One region of the Chitinophaga sp. 180180018-3 genome, then DNA from elsewhere that is predicted to be linked to it. Evidence: riboswitches for the same ligand, from Rfam matches in the RefSeq annotation. Region 1 holds a riboswitch; the other holds the start of a gene.
The links. A riboswitch is a leader RNA that binds a small molecule or an ion and turns the genes downstream of it on or off. The one in region 1 is predicted to bind cobalamin.

Region 1 (8,021 bases):
GTTGGCACCACGGGCGCCGTAGATGGCGGTCGACGAGGCATCTTTCAGGATCTGTATATCATCAATATCATTCGGGTTGATATCTTTACCGGTTTCGGAGGGAAATCCGTCTACCACATATAACGGTTCGTTGGTGGATTTGATGGAGTTACCGCCTCTGATGCGAACGATGGTTTGTCCGCCCGGCGCTGCGTTCGACTGGCTCACCTGCACACCGGCTGCACGGCCCTGTATTGCCTGTGCGGCGTTGCTGGTAACGCCACCGGTGTTCATCTGATCGCTGTTGATGGAGCTTACGGAACCGGTCAGGTCTTTTTTCTTTGCGGTACCATAACCTACTACGATCACATCATTCAGATGAGAAACATCTGATTCCAGGTTTATTTTCAGGGAGGTGTTCTTACCATCAAATTTGACAGAGATGTTCTTGTATCCCATCATGCTGATCACCAGTGTTTCTCCGGGATTGGCGTTGATCACGAAACTACCATCCGCTTTGGTGATAGTACCGGTGCTGGTGCCTTTTATGGCCACAGTAGCTCCGGGCAGCGGTTGTCCTTTGTCGCCGGTCACTATCCCATGAATTTCCACCGGTGGTGGGGGAGTAGTGGCGGGCTGTGTTACAGGCTTTGCCTTAATCACAATGGCCCCTCCTTCGATGGAATAGGTAAAGGGCTGGTTGCGTACAAAAAGATTCAACGCTTCGCCGACAGGCATGTTGGTGACAGTGAGGGATGTTTTGCCGCTTTTTTCCAGTACTGCTTCATCCGCCAGGATATTGAGCCCCGTTTGTTTGTTGATTTCACGGAACAGCTCTTTGGCGGTAGCGTTTTTGAGCGACAGGCTTACCACCTGTGTCTTTGTCTGTTCTGCCTGCGCCGATGCAGCAATGCAGAACAACGCGAGGAGTGTACTGATCTTTAGTAATTTGGTTGAGCGCCGGTTCCTTGCATACCGGGTACAGGCAATAGTACTTAATGACATACTTCTGCTGAATTTTGATTTAGATAAATGGTTTGGTTGCTTTATTGGCTTGCTTACAGGTAGCAGCCAATTCCCCTTAATACTTAATTCCCGTTTTTATTTTTCTCCCTGAACGATCAGTTTCCTGCCTTCCAGCCGGAAGGCTACGTCGTTTGCGTTCAGCATCTTTAATACATTCATCAGTGAACTGTTTCTGCTGATCATGCCAAAGAATTTTCTTGGTTTTACATGACCTTCGTACACTATATCTACATTATACCAATGGGAGAATTGCTTTAATACATTGGTTAAATCCGTATTCTCGAACTGGAAGTATCCATCTTTCCAGGCGATGATTTCCCCGGTGTTGACGCCGGTTATCTTCCGTATATTTCCGTTTATGCTTACCTGTGATTGTTCACCGGGGGCCAGTTGCAGGTTATTATTACCGCTGTTGACTTTCACCGCTCCTTCGAGAAGAGTGGTATTAATGGTGTTTTCATCGGGATAGGCGTTGATGTTGAAGCTGGTGCCCAGCACATCTACCGACATTTTATTCACATTAACGCGAAAGGGCCGGTGTGCGTCGTTCCTGATTTCGAAATAGGCTTCGCCGCTGAGATCCACTACCCGCTCATTACTGCTAAAGCTTACCGGGAACCTGATAGAGGAGGCTGCGTTCAGCCATACGCGGCTGCCATCGGCCAGCACGAGTGGAAAGGCTTCGCCCGCGGCCGTAGTGAGGGTGTTATACACCGGGCTTTGCGAATCATTGGAAGAGGCTATATATACCAGTTGCCCGTTTTTATTCACGGTGGTATTGTTACCCTGTTGTGCCAGTTGCTGCATACCCGTGCTGTCGAGCACCACTTTTTCGCCGTTGGCCAGCGTCAGTACTGCTTTGTTTTTGCCGGGTAATACATCCGTTGGGGTGGCTGTTTTGGCCGCTATTGGTTTTTGCCCTTTTGTTTGTTTTTGCCAGATGTACCATGCTGTAGGGAGAGATATACCTATCACTATTGCCGCCGCGGCCGCGTATCTGAACCGGGCTCTGTTCTGGTGCCCCGGGGGCATAAGCTTTACCGGGGTCGATTGAATGCGTTTCAGCAGTTCCTCCCTGACCCGGGCACTGTATTCGCCTGAGTCGGGGGAGCCGTCCGGTTTCACCTGGTAGAAAGCTGCCTGCATTTCGCTCAGCAGGATCCGGTTGGCGCCGTTCTGCTGCAGGTAGTCCATTAGTTCCAGTGCCTCGTCCGGACTGCATTTGCGCTGCTGCCAGCGTTGTAGCAATAGTTGATAATATTCACTGTTCTTTTCTACGGGCATATATAATACTATCCCGGGGGAAGAGAATAGGGTGGGTCGGTAAGAAAAATTTTTTTAATTTTTTTCGTAGCTTAAGATCATCGCGGAAAATAAGAGGATGGGAAACACCCCATCCGTATGCTTATACAAAAAAAACTGTATACTCCTCATCGCCAAGACCATATGCTCTTTCACAGTATTCCTGGAAATCCCCAGTTCCGTAGCCACTTCCTCATAACTTTTACTTTCCTCCCTGCACAGCCTGAAAACACGCTGGCGCTGAGGGGGAAGCTGGGCAATGGCTTCATGCAAAAGGGATTCGTATTGCTTCCAAAGCAGGCGGGTATCCGCATCTTCGGTTTGCCGGTGCAGTTCCTGCATCGTTTGCGTCCGGAGTTGCTCGTCGGCCGATATCTTCTTCAGTAATTTAAATACACGGTTACGGGTAATACGGTAAAGATAGCCGCTGAAACACAGCTCAGGATTGATCCGCTCCCTTATCTCCCAGATCTTGGTAAATACCTCCTGCAGTACATCTTCTGCAAGTTCAGGGATATTAATGAAGTGGAGAATATAAGTGTAAAGCGACGGATGATATTGGTTGTATAAAGTAATAAATGCCCCAGTATCTCCCTGCTGTAACTTCCTCAGCAAAACGACATCTTCATTGCTCACTGGATTCTCGATTTACTCACTAAAGTAAGTAATTGAGTGGAATTTTTTTCTTTTTTCCTATTGAACTATAATTGTTGTGCCTGCTTTTAAAATAAAAGATAAACGATACGGGGATTTATTATCTTCGCGGCCTGTTCTTTATGTATTACTAATCGAAGCAGATAATGGTTCCCGCCGGATGGCGGGATTAAAAGGGAACTGTGTGCAAATCACAGGCTGTCCCGCAACTGTAAGTCTGAGCAGCAAATTTGCTGCAACCAGTAAACAACAATGCCACTGTTCCTCCACGGAATGGGAAGGCGTTTACCGGTCAGGCGAGCCAGGAGACCTGCCTTTATCTTACTTTGACAATGCTTTCGTGGACTGAGGCATGTCTGGTTTCGGTAAGTGATCATCACCCGGAACAGGTGTGCCCGGTTACTACGAGGCAGCCTGTGGTATGATCGCATTTTACCTTTTCCCACCTGTTTCACATCTCCCGTAAAGTATTACTGTAGTAGATACAAGGACTTAAACAGCATGTATCACTTTTAAACACACAGTAATGATTATTCACAATCTGGGCTATCCGAGGATAGGTAGCCATCGTGAGTTGAAGAAGGCCAATGAACGCTATTGGTCCGGAAAAATTACCCTGCAGGAACTGCAGGAAACGGCAAAGCATATCCGTTTAGAAAACTGGAAACTACAGCAGGCACAGGGCATAGACCTGATCCCCTGTAACGATTTCTCCCTGTACGACCAGGTGCTTGATACAGCCCTGATGGTAGGCGCCATTCCTTCCCGTTATGAGGTGCTGAGGAATGAATCCATCAATGAAGCAGACCTTTTATTTGCGATGGCAAGAGGGTATCAGCAGAACGGGCACGATATCACCGCCATGGAAATGACTAAATGGTTCGATACGAATTATCACTATATCGTGCCGGAATTCAGCGCTGGTCAGGATTTTAGTTACTATTCCCACAAAGTAGTGGAAGAATTCCGCGAAGCCAGGGCTGCAGGTTATGCTGCCAAGCCGGTATTGCTGGGACCTGTGTCGTTCCTGTTGCTGGGTAAGGAAAAGACGGCAAACTTCAACAGGTTGTCGCTGATCGACAAGCTACTGCCAGTGTACATTCAGGTGTTGGCTGAACTTACGTCAGCAGGGGCAGACGTTATACAGCTGGATGAGCCTTGTTTGTCATTGAACCTGGACGCCGATGTACGGCATATATTCAGCCAGGTATATCAGCAGCTGCATCAACGGTTTCCGGCACGGCATATTATATTATCGTCGTACTTCGAATGCTATGGCGATAACCTGCCAACTGTGCTGAATTTGCCGGTGCAAACCCTGCACCTCGACCTGGTACGTTGTCCGTCGCAGCTCGATGATATCCTGCAAACCGGTATCGCCGCTACTAATCTCCGGTTGTCATTAGGCGTGATCGACGGCCGCAATATCTGGAAGAATAATTATGAAAAGTCGCTGCAGCTGATAGGTAAGGCTATCGCCGCGCTGGGTGAAGATCGTGTGCTGCTGGCTCCTTCCTGCTCGCTGCTGCACGTGCCCTGCGACCTTGATAACGAAACAGACATACTGCCGGAAATCCGGAACTGGATGGCATTTGCCAAACAGAAATTACAGGAGTTAGGAGAGTTACGGGAGATAGTAAAAGGCAACCAATCGCTGTTAGCTGCGAATCAGGAAGCTATCCGCCAGCGTGCGGTATCTGCCCTGATTCATCGCGACGCTGTGAAAGAAAGAGTAGCTGCCTTTACGGCCGCAGACGCCCGCCGGAAAAGCGATTTCGCTGCCCGTCAGCAAATACAGCAACGGAAGTTCGGATTACCGCTGTTTCCAACTACTACCATCGGATCTTTCCCGCAAACGGATGATATACGCCAGTTAAGAGCCCGGCTGAAAAAAGGCGAACTGACCATCGGTGAATACGAAGCTGCGATAGAAGCAGCTACCGTATCCGTGATACGCTGGCAGGAAGAAATTGGTCTGGATGTACTGGTACATGGAGAATACGAGCGCAACGACATGGTAGAATATTTCGGGGAACAGCTGGAAGGATTCCTGTTCACGCAGCATGGCTGGGTACAAAGCTACGGCAGCCGTTGTGTGAAGCCACCGGTAATATTCGGTGATGTGAGCCGTCCTGCAGATATGACGGTGCGCTGGAGCAGCTTTGCACAGGCACAAACGCAGCGTCTTATGAAAGGGATGCTTACAGGACCGGTTACCATTTTGCAATGGTCGTTTGTGAGAGACGATCAACCCCGCTCTGTTACTACCAACCAGATCGCCTGGGCTATCCGCGATGAAGTAGTGGCACTGGAAAAAGCCGGCATACGTGTTATTCAGATCGACGAGCCCGCCATCCGCGAAGGGTTACCGCTGAGAAAAGAAAACTGGACCACCTACCTGGAATGGGCAGTACAGGCCTTCCGGATCGCCGCCAGTGGTGTGAAAGACGAAACACAAATCCACACCCACATGTGCTACAGTGAGTTCAACGATATCATTGAACACATCGCTGCCATGGACGCGGACGTTATTACCATCGAAACATCCCGCTCACAAATGGAGCTGCTGAATGCTTTCTCTGCATTCAAATACCCCAACGAAATAGGACCGGGTGTATACGACATTCACTCCCCGCGGCAACCATCTGCAGAAGAAATGATACTGTTACTGAAGAAGGCAGCGGAAACAATTCCTGCGAAGAACCTTTGGGTAAACCCCGACTGTGGCCTGAAAACCCGCAAGTGGCCTGAAACAGCGGTTGCACTGAAAAACATGGTGCAGGCCGCAAAGGAGATGAGAAACAGTCTTTAGCTTTTAGTTTTTAGCCTTTAGTAAAATGCAGCGGAGATCACATTATATTGTGATCTCCGCTGCATTTTACTAAAGACTAAAAACTATTTCAGATTCAAATCCCTTACGCCTCCTACTTCGGTAGAATTCTCACCTAACCATCCGGCTTCTTTACGAATGCTGGAGTACACTTTGATGAAATCAATACCGTAAAGTTTTACCGGTTTGCCGTTTTTGTCGACTGCCCAGTCGAGTTTTATTTTGGCATTTTCATCGTCGTTGGCAACGTTATCTACATATCCCCAGGGGAAAGCCGGAGATACCCAGTACTGCATGTTTGGATCAGAGGAAGTGTTTTTGATCTGATCATCGGGCAGGCGGGTACCGGTGAAGGTAATGCTGTTGCCTTTCCACAGCGGATAATAGGATTGGTCGTGAAATACGTTTTTGGTCAGGTAGCCTGATTTGCCCTGGTTATCTTCCCAACGGATGTATTGCAGATCGCTGGACCAGGTATCGTTTGGGTCTGTTACTTTGGCTTTGTTTTCGTCCGGTTTATAATAGGTGATCTGGTAGTTTTTGATGGTTTTGGGGTTGTTGTATTCAGAGCCCGCAATTTCATACCATTCATCATCCGGCAGTCCGTTGCCGTTTACATCTGCCGATACCATGATAACGCCTGGTTCAGCATTGTTAGGAAATGCATTGCCAAGTATGAGGAGATTTTTTTTACCTGGTTTGTTGATAATGGTATGATCGAAGCCCATTACCACATAGCCGCCGAAGCCGCCAAGGGTGACAATATTTTCCTGTGCCAGTGCGGCAAGGGCATGATCTGCCATTTGTTGATCTTTATCGCCTGTTTTCCATTCCGGCAGTTTATTCACAAACTGGCCGGGAGCAGGGAAGAAGTCGAATACTTTGGTGACTGCATTTTTGTAGGCAGTAGCCGGGGCGCTTACATTTACTTTAATGCTTTTGGTGGCCACTACGCTGTTGCCATTGGTAACTGTCAGCTGAATGGAGAAGCTGCCGGTGGAATCGAAAGCATACATCAGGTTACGGGAAGTACCGATGGTATCATTTCCCCAGGTCCAGGTGTATTGCGCGTTGTCGGACGCGTTAACAGAAGGGCTTATTTTCAGCCATTTCATACGGTCTGCCGTCGCTTCGTCCGGGGTATTGATAGAAACCCTGTCTTCTTTGGAACAACTTCCTCCGATAATGGCAGTTAACATAAAAGCAAGTAAGTACCTTTTTTTCATGATTGTGTTATTGATTAATGATAGATGGAATAGTGACTGGATTAGCGCCTGAATACGATATGTCCGGGGATCTGGCCGGTGATCACCGACCATTTCTTTTTGCCGGAAGGATCAAAGCAGTAAAGCGTACCGGAAGAAACGAAGTCGCTGGCATCAGCAACGAGTATCTCCTTCGTAACAGGATTTACGGCAACGCCATATGGCATACGGATGGATTGTTCTGTACCATCGCTGATGAAATTTTTATTCAACAGTGTGTTCGTTTTTACATTGAGCATGTTATAGGTGATCGTCCATTTGTAGGTATTGTAGTTGTATTCAGATCCGTATACATAGGCTGTGTCGCCGGAGATCCAGAGGTTGCTCGCTGCAATAGGGAACTGCTGTTTCACGGCATCGGTTTGGGTGTCGATGAGGAAAAGCCTGGAAGGAATTTTCCGGTAATCGCCCCGGGAAGTGACATAGATATCGCCATATTGATCAGCCTTTAGCCGGTCGAGGTTAATGGCCACATCTATTTTCTTTATCTCTTTAAAAGTAGTCAGATCTATCACAGATACGGTACTGTCGTAATTCGGAACGCGGTAGCCGCCTGAATTAGCCACATAAAGCTTGTTGCCCACTGCGGCCATTTCTTCCGGTTGATAACCCACAATCACCTTGCGGGTGATTTGTAATGTAGCAGTATCTACTTCTGCTACGTAACCAATAGGTGCGTTGGGTGTGATCTGCACAGGGCCTGCATAAGAACTGATATAGGCTTTACCGTTAGCGAAAGTAACATAGCGGCAGTTGGGAATATTGATCTGCCCAAGACGTTTGGCAGTAGTGGCTTCCATTACTTCCACCTTATCGGAGGTGTTGATAACGGCGTACATTTTGGCGCCATATATCTGAATATCATTTCCTACATCGCCGAGCTCTTTCACCACATCGGGATTTATTTTCGTATATACGTTCTTGTTATAAAACCCGGTATGGTAATCGAAATAATCGAGGGAAGC
Region 2 (8,021 bases), 220 kb from region 1:
TTGGTACTGGGTCAACCAGTTGAGCACCTATGCTAAAACCCAGCTTACACAGGCGCAGGCGGCCCTGGTATATCCTGCAAAGCCTGGTGCAGGAGTGATCAGCGCCTGGGGCGACAAGATAGCCGCGAATTTCGTAGCAGCGCCAACGCTTGATGATAAGATGGAGATACTGATGCAGCAGAAATATATTCACCTGAACCTGCTGCAACCATACGAGCTATGGGCGGAGTTACGCAGGACGCGTCATCCCAAGCTGGAGCCGTTTACATGGCATAGTTCAGTGTGGAAGCCGATGCCGGAAAGAGTGCACTATCCTACCGCAGAGCTAACCGGCAACCCGGATAATTTTGCGAAAGTGGCGGCTGACAATAATGCTACTACCCCTATTTTCTGGGTACCTGCAGATGCAAGAGCAAAGAATCCTTATTGGGATAATTACAATTACCAGTAAAAGAATTACGAAACAGAGCGAAGACTTTAGCGATTGATAATACCTGGAGTGAACCCAAAAGGTTAGACGTTTTTTAAAAATAAAGAGATTAAGTTAAATGGCCTGAGTTCGGTAATTTACAGGGCTCAGGCCATTTAATTTTAGTTTGATTCTATCGTTATTGTAGTAGCCAATATATTCTTCAATCTGCTGTTTTAAGACTGTAATAGAGTCAAATTTTTCAAGATAGAACAACTCTGTTTTTAGGACACTAAAGAAACTCTCCATAGCAGCATTGTCCAAACAATTACCTTTTCCAGACATGCTCTGCTCGATATTGCAGTCAATCAGCATCTTTTGATATTGTTTCATCTGGTATTGCCATCCCTGATCAGAGTGTAATATCAGTTTACTATCGGTAGGCAGCCTGGGGAGGGCATTTTGAAGCATATCAATGATTGGCTGAAAGGTGGAGCGTTCCGATAGACTATAACTCACTATTTCCCCATTGTACAGATCCATTATAGGAGAAAGATAGAGCTTTTGATCTCCTACCACAAACATGGTTACATCTGTAACCCATTTTTGGCAGGGCTTCTCTGCTTTAAAATCCCTCTTTAGCAGATTGGGCGCGATTCTGCCCTGCTGCCCTTTATAAGATCTGTATTTTTTTACCCTGACCAGGCTTTTCAAATTACAGGCCCTCATCATTTTCAGTACTGTCTTGTGATTAATTTCCCTGCCTGATCGCCTCAATGCTGCTGTTATGCGTCTGTAGCCATATCTACCTTTATGCTGATGATAAAGCGCTGTTATTGCTCCTTTTAATATGGCATGTTTATCAGGTACTGACACTTGTTTGAGATAGTAATAATAAGTACTTCGAGCCATCCCTGCCACCTTCAGCAGTAACTCCAATGAATAATGCGGCCTTAATTCTCTGATGGCTCTTGCCGCTTGTTTTGATCCTGAGCGGCTTTCTCTTCCTGAATTAAGGCATCCAACTTTTTTAGGTAGGCATTCTCCGCCCGCAAATACAACAGCTCTGCCTCTAAAGCCGCTAGTTTGGCCTGTGTTGGATCTGTTACTGGTTTTTTACTCTTTTTCGATTTTTTTGTCATCGTCGAACTTTTTCGGCCTCTTGTCTCTTTTAACAACCCGGCAGCTCCCTCTCGTTCATACTTTTTAAGCCATCGACCAACTATATTATCCTGGGTAATACCAAAAATCATGGCTGTTTGCATTAAAGATAACCCCTTTTCAAACATATACTGGAGCACCTGGAATTTAAATGTTCCTGTATAATTACCTGGGCGCTGCTGTAATCCTGCTTGTCCATGAAGCTTATAAAGATTGACCCAACGGTGAATTGTGGTATCGGTGCCTCCGATCTTGCGGGCAGCTGAGCTAAATGTGTCATGACCTGACAGTACGGACTTAACTGCTATTTGCTTTTGCGCTAAACTGTATTTGATTCGCTTATCCATAAAAATGCCCCCATAAAGTGTCTAACTTTTTGGGGGCACTTCAACCATTATCTGCTAAAGTCTTCGCTCTGTTTCGTAATTCCTAATTCGTAATTCTTTTAATTCTGAAATACGGGCATCGCCGGGAAATACCAACCATTATACGTCAGCGTTTCTTTCAGCGTTGCTGTGGGAGCATCGTAAAGGAGTACCCGGTTTACGTCGCCGGAAAAGGCGCCGTTGATGGTAGTGACAACCAGTTCATTCCTGTCTTTGTTATACGCTGCGCCGGCGCCGTAGAAGTACTGGCCGGAGGGCAGGGTAATGTACGGAGAAGAAAGAGAAGCAGGATTACCTATTACGTAGCGATAAAGCTGCGTACCTCCTGCGAAACCATTGTTACGCACAATGTAAATGGCATTTTCCTGGGTGGAGGCAGTAATGCATGCATGACGCCAGGCTCCCCAGGGAGAGGATACTGTGAACGGCAGTTTAATGGCTGTACGGGCCAATGAAACCGGATCTATGCGGATCAGGGAGTCGGCAGTGGTGGCGTAAATACCTCCGTCTTTACCCGCAGCAAAAGCAAGGTAGGCGGCGCCGAAATTTTTAGCAACCGCATAGTTACTGCTGTTTAGGGCTACGATACCGTCTGTGGCGGAGAGCACGAATACGTAACTTCCGGCAAGGATCATATCGCCGGTATAACCGTTAACTCCATTGACTTTTGAGCCTACTGTCAGGGAAGGCAGGGATACCGGGTATACGCCGTCGCTGGCGCTAAGCAGGCCTCTGCTGGCATCCACTCCAATGAAGGCATGACCATCGTTGCCCGGCAGTGTGCTGATACGGCCGGTTTCTACCAGGCTACCGGCATCCGTTACTACCATTGGGCCACCAGCTTTTATTACGATATACAGTTTGCCATTGAATACCGTAGCATATTGCAGTGTGTTGGATGGCCCGCCCAGGGTGCCCCCCGGGTTGGCCTGGGAATAAACGTTGTACACCAGGCTATCGCCGCTATAGGAATAGAAGTGAAGGTCGCCGGTACCATGACCGAACCAGCCTTCATTGGCAATGAAGAAGCCATTGGCATAGGTGCCACTGACAAGCGCAGTACTGGCATTAACGGCACTTAGGCTGCTTTTTTCTTTCAGGCTGGCAGGTTGCACCAGGTCCTGTTTCTGACAGGAAGCTACAAACAGCGCTACGGCTGCAAATAGGGAAAAAACTAGGTTTTTTTTCATATACTATTATTTGGGTTAAAAAAACAGGCCTGTTATTCCCGGCCAGGCAGCGGCATAAGGAAAGAGTCAGTATACCAGGGATGGCCCGGCATATCACGCCCAGGGGTAAATGATTGAAATAAAACAGAATATAATGCCGACAGGCTTACATTCTCCGCCTTTCACCCGAAAGCACTGAATGATAATTACAGCTGGCAGGTCTTCTGGCTCTCCTGCTTTTCCGGGAACCTTCCCATCCGCCGGAGGCGGACAGTGGTATGGAGTATATCCGGAAAAACAATTGCAGGATTACAGCTACGGGGATAGCTCCGGTTTTGCACCGGATTCCCTTTTAATCCACCCGGAGGTGGAACCAATTGTGGGTGCAAACGTACGCCAAGTATTATTAAAATCCAAAATGCTATATTTCTGCTAACAATAGGGGCAGCAGGTTAAAATATCAACGGGATTTTATACATTCGGGTCAATTTATCACCTTTATGCGTTATTGGGGCCTAATTCTCCTTCTTTTTTGTACCGCTTGCCGGCGGGATGGGTCTGATGCCCAGGCGCTCAGATGTAATGCGGAAATTGGCATTGCAAACTTTGATCAGGTGAAAAAATCTCTTACTTATGAAAATGTGAGAAGCATTTTTAAACAGGAGGGAGAACTCTTCAGCGACAATGGTGTAACAAAGATCTACAAGTGGTACTATGTATGCAGCGGTTTGAAGAGATATGTGCAATGCCAGTTTCAGAACGGCCAGGTAACCCTGGTTGCCATGACGCTTACGCGAGACATTTGTGCTTATAACCTGTCGGTGAACTACCCGAAAGTGCAGCACGGAATGACCTATGCCCAGGTGAAACATGTATTTGGCGCCGATGGCGATAACTTCCGTAACGACTATCAATACCGGCCCGGCGGACATGATACCCGATACTACCGCTGGTATAACTGCGATGCACCTGCGAAATATGCCGAGGTATGGTTTTCTGCTGATACGGTGGTACTTACCAGGAAATTGCTCTGATATCCGTCAGGGTTTCATTTGCCATGATTTTGTTTTAGTAAATGCTCTTAATCCCTGATGGGATAAAGTTGTTCCAAAGCCGGAATGCTTTCTGCCACTCCAAGGAACACCCGCAGAAACGCGATCGCAACAATTCCAATAACCGGTTCCGGAATTAATCGCTGCCAGGATCTTTTGTGCCCTGTCGCCATCGCTGGAGTATACAGATGCAGTGAGGCCGTATTCCGTATCATTCATCAGTTTAATAGCTTCCCCATCGTTTTGTACTTTCATGATGCCGATGACAGGGCCAAAGCTTTCTTCCCGCATTATTTTCATGTTGTTATCCACATCGGTCAGGATAGTGGGTTCAAAATAGTTTCCTTCGTGTTTGATGCGTTTTCCGCCCAGCAACAGTGTTGCGCCCTTTGCCCTGGCCTCATTCACATGTAGCTCCAGCACTGCGAGCTGGTCGGCCCGGGTAATTGCACCGAAGTATACGCCTTCGTCTGTAGGGAAACCCAGTTTCCACGACCTGACTGTTTTTACAAAAGCATCTATATACGCATCATACACTTTTTCATGTACATAAATCCGTTCTACAGCGCAGCAACTCTGGCCATTGTTATAAAAGGCGCCATCGGCGGTGGCGGCAGCTACAGCAGCAATATCCGTGATATCGTCTGCCACGTACAGCGGATCTTTACCACCCAGTTCCAGCTGGCAGGGAACCATTTTTGACGCCACCTTTTCGTAGATGTGTTTACCTGTTTTGTAAGAGCCGGTAAAGAAATAACCATCGTAATCCTGTGTCAGCAGATATTCACCTACCGCTTTATCCCCCACGGCTACTTTGAATGCAAGTTCATTCACGCCCGCCTGATACAGCAGTTTTTCTATCTCAAAACCTGTGAGAATAGCGTATTCCGAAGGTTTGTACATCACAGCATTACCCGCCAGCAATGCCGGTACAAAAACATTTACGCCAACCAGATAAGGATAATTCCAGGCAGAGATGTTGCAGATGATACCGAGCGGTTCATATGATATTTTTTCACGGAGTGCAGGCGTATCCGTTACCCATTCGTCCGACAGATACCTGAGGGCGTTATCTGTCATCCATTGTACACGTGCACAGGCGCCTTTGATCTCATTGCGCGACTGTTGCATAGGTTTTCCGACTTCCTTGGTCAACAGGCCTGCAAGTCTTTCGGTATGCCGTTCCAGGAGCATGTTGAATCGCTCCAGCTTTTTTATTCTCTCTTCAAGTGGTACAGCGGACCATTGTGCCCGGCCATACCTGAGAAGATGCATTTTATCGATGAGTATTGGAGAAGTATCTTCCCGCAGATAGCTGAGCACAGCTCCGGTAGATGGATTAATCATTTTCATTTGTGATAATTTCTAACAGCCTGAATAAATTGTTTTTTGATAGCGGAAGACAGGGGATTACTTTCTTTTTCCGGCATTCTTTCGGGATGCCACTGCACGCCTATCATAAAGCCTTTCCCTGTTTTATCCCTGAACTCTATTCCTTCAATGATAGCATCGCCGGTGGCCGAAGTGGCGCTGATCATCAGGTTATGCCCCAGGTGTTCCGGATCAATACCCTGATGATGTGCGCTGTTGACCTGTCCGTTTTCAACGCCTGTGATAGCGTATAGCAGGGAATCTTTCCGGATGTTCACATCGTGTATCTTATCGGCCTTGTCTTTTTTGTGGATAAGATTCGCTGTTGCGCCAATATCTTCATACACCTTACCACCTTCCAGGATATTAATATATTGCAGGCCACGGCAAATACCCAATACAGGTATCTGTTGTTCCTGGGCGTATTCATATATCCTTTTTTCGAAAGCATCGCGTTCGGGTAAAAATCTTTCTGGTTTGTACGGGTATTGTTCTGCACCTCCATACAGTGATGGCAATACATCTATGCCTCCGGTCAATACAAACCCATCGCAGGTATAGATATCCTGCTCATTACGCTCAACAAAAGAAAGCGTAACAATTTCCACATCTTCTCCCAAATCTTCCGGTTGAAACCAATGTGGATAATTATGGAAGTTCGTTTCCGTAAAACTGATACCTATCCGTTTCTTCATCACTAAAATGCATTTTGGTATAATTGCCTGAAATCATTTCTGCTCACGGGTTTAGGGTTATTAGGATGAGCAAAGTCGGCAATGGCAAGGTCGGCGAGCGTTTCAATATGTTCTTGTTTAACACCGATATCCCGCAGGTGATGTGGAATATTCACCCTGCTGTTCAGGTCGAACAGGTATTTTACCACTGCCTCTCCGGTTTCTTCCTTCAGCTCCAGTGTTCTGGCGATACGCCGGAATTTATCTTCAAATCCTGCGATATTGAATTGCATACCATAAGGAATGTTCACCGCATTGGCGAGGCCATGATGTGTATCCAGTAAGGACGACAGGGGATGAGCCAGGGAATGTACCACTCCCAGTCCTTTCTGAAAAGCGATAGCGCCCATCATGGAAGCCATGAGCATATTGCTTCTGCTTTCCATGTCGGGGTTGTTCACCGCTTTATCGAGGGAGAGGTGGATGAGCCGCATACCTTCGAGGGCAATGCCATCGCAGAGTGGATGATAATTTTTCGCGAGGAATGCTTCCATGTTGTGCGTAAGTGCATCCATGCCGGTGGCGGCGGTGACAGCGGGGGGCAGTTCCATTGTGAGCGCAGGATCTGCAAATACGATCCGGGCCATCAGTTTCGGCGAAAACAGGATCTTCTTCTGATGTGTTTCATCGTCGGCAATGATAGCACTGCGGCCTACTTCGCTGCCGGTGCCGGCAGTAGTAGGTATAGTGATAAAGGGAGGCACATCGTTGGTGACATATATATCGCCGCCGATCAGGTCGTCGTATTTGAAAAGATCTTCCCGGTGATGTACACGCAGCGCGATCGCCCTCGCCACATCCAGTGCTGCGCCACCACCAACGCCGATGATACAGTCCCGTTGTGTTTGATCCCAATGTTCCGTGCCTTTATACACATCGCTCTTCACCGGATTTTTATGAATATCGCTGAATACTTCAGCTGCAATATGATGTGCCTGCAAATCGGCAATAATAGCTTTGAAAAAAGACAATCCGGCTACGACAGGATCGGTCACCACCAGTGGTTTTGATAATCCGTTTTTCTGCAACCAGGCGGGCAGTTCCCGAACGACGCCTGCGCCGAAGCGGATAGTAGTAGGAAAATTGAACTGAGCGGTCATAATGCTGAAGCTTAGATGATTTCAAAATATCTTTTAAGTTCCCAGTCGGTAACGGCTTTGGCATATTGTCGCCATTCCCATTCCCTCGTGAGTGTAAAATGTTCCACAAACTGCTCGCCGAACAATTCTTTTGCCAGCGCTGAATGTTTCATCTGCTGCGTGGCAATATGAAGGTTCTGTGGTAATACACCATTTGAAGTGTCGAGGTACCCATTACCCGTGGTAATTTTTTTCTCAAGAGGCATTTTATTTTTCACGCCGTATAATCCTGCAGCCAAACAGGCGGCCAGTGCGAGGTAAGGATTGGTGTCGGAGCCAACTACCCTGGTTTCGAGGCGGGAAGCCTTTGCAGAGCCGGGTAGCGCCCGTAATGCCACGGTGCGGTTATCGATACCCCAGGTAAGCGTAGTGGGCGCCCAGGCGCCTTCCACGAGGCGTTTATAACTGTTGATGGTAGGAGCCAGCATGGGCAGTATATGTGGCAGGCAATACAGTTGTCCGGCTATATAGCTTTTCATGATGCCGCTCATTTTGTGAGGATCTTTTTCATCGTGAAAAAGATTATGCTGACGGTCGGGTTCCCACAGGCTCTGGTGAACATGCCCGCTGCATCCCGGAAGGTTTTCATTGATCTTGGCC

Region 2: it holds a riboswitch for cobalamin, as region 1 does, so the genes downstream of both, UNH61_RS03575 (DUF5074 domain-containing protein) here and metE (5-methyltetrahydropteroyltriglutamate--homocysteine S-methyltransferase) in region 1, are expected to answer to the same signal.

The regions. Positions count from the first base shown of each region.
Region 1 covers NZ_CP140772.1:1,094,694-1,102,714, forward strand. The annotation lists gene UNH61_RS04455 (TonB-dependent receptor) at 1-984, opposite strand, end outside; gene UNH61_RS04460 (FecR domain-containing protein) at 1,081-2,289, opposite strand; gene UNH61_RS04465 (RNA polymerase sigma-70 factor) at 2,344-2,943, opposite strand; cobalamin riboswitch at 3,092-3,294, shown strand; gene metE (5-methyltetrahydropteroyltriglutamate--homocysteine S-methyltransferase) at 3,488-5,773, shown strand; gene UNH61_RS04475 (PKD domain-containing protein) at 5,857-7,017, opposite strand; gene UNH61_RS04480 (DUF5074 domain-containing protein) at 7,059-8,021, opposite strand, start outside.
Region 2 covers NZ_CP140772.1:873,052-881,072, forward strand. The annotation lists gene UNH61_RS03560 (SusD/RagB family nutrient-binding outer membrane lipoprotein) at 1-451, shown strand, start outside; gene UNH61_RS03565 (IS3 family transposase) at 545-1,348, opposite strand; gene UNH61_RS03570 (helix-turn-helix domain-containing protein) at 1,363-1,917, opposite strand; gene UNH61_RS03575 (DUF5074 domain-containing protein) at 2,016-3,146, opposite strand; cobalamin riboswitch at 3,322-3,518, opposite strand; gene UNH61_RS03580 (hypothetical protein) at 3,740-4,159, shown strand; gene UNH61_RS03585 (aldehyde dehydrogenase family protein) at 4,166-5,530, opposite strand; gene UNH61_RS03590 (gamma-glutamyl-gamma-aminobutyrate hydrolase family protein) at 5,527-6,243, opposite strand; gene UNH61_RS03595 (iron-containing alcohol dehydrogenase) at 6,246-7,382, opposite strand; gene UNH61_RS03600 (glutamine synthetase family protein) at 7,394-8,021, opposite strand, start outside.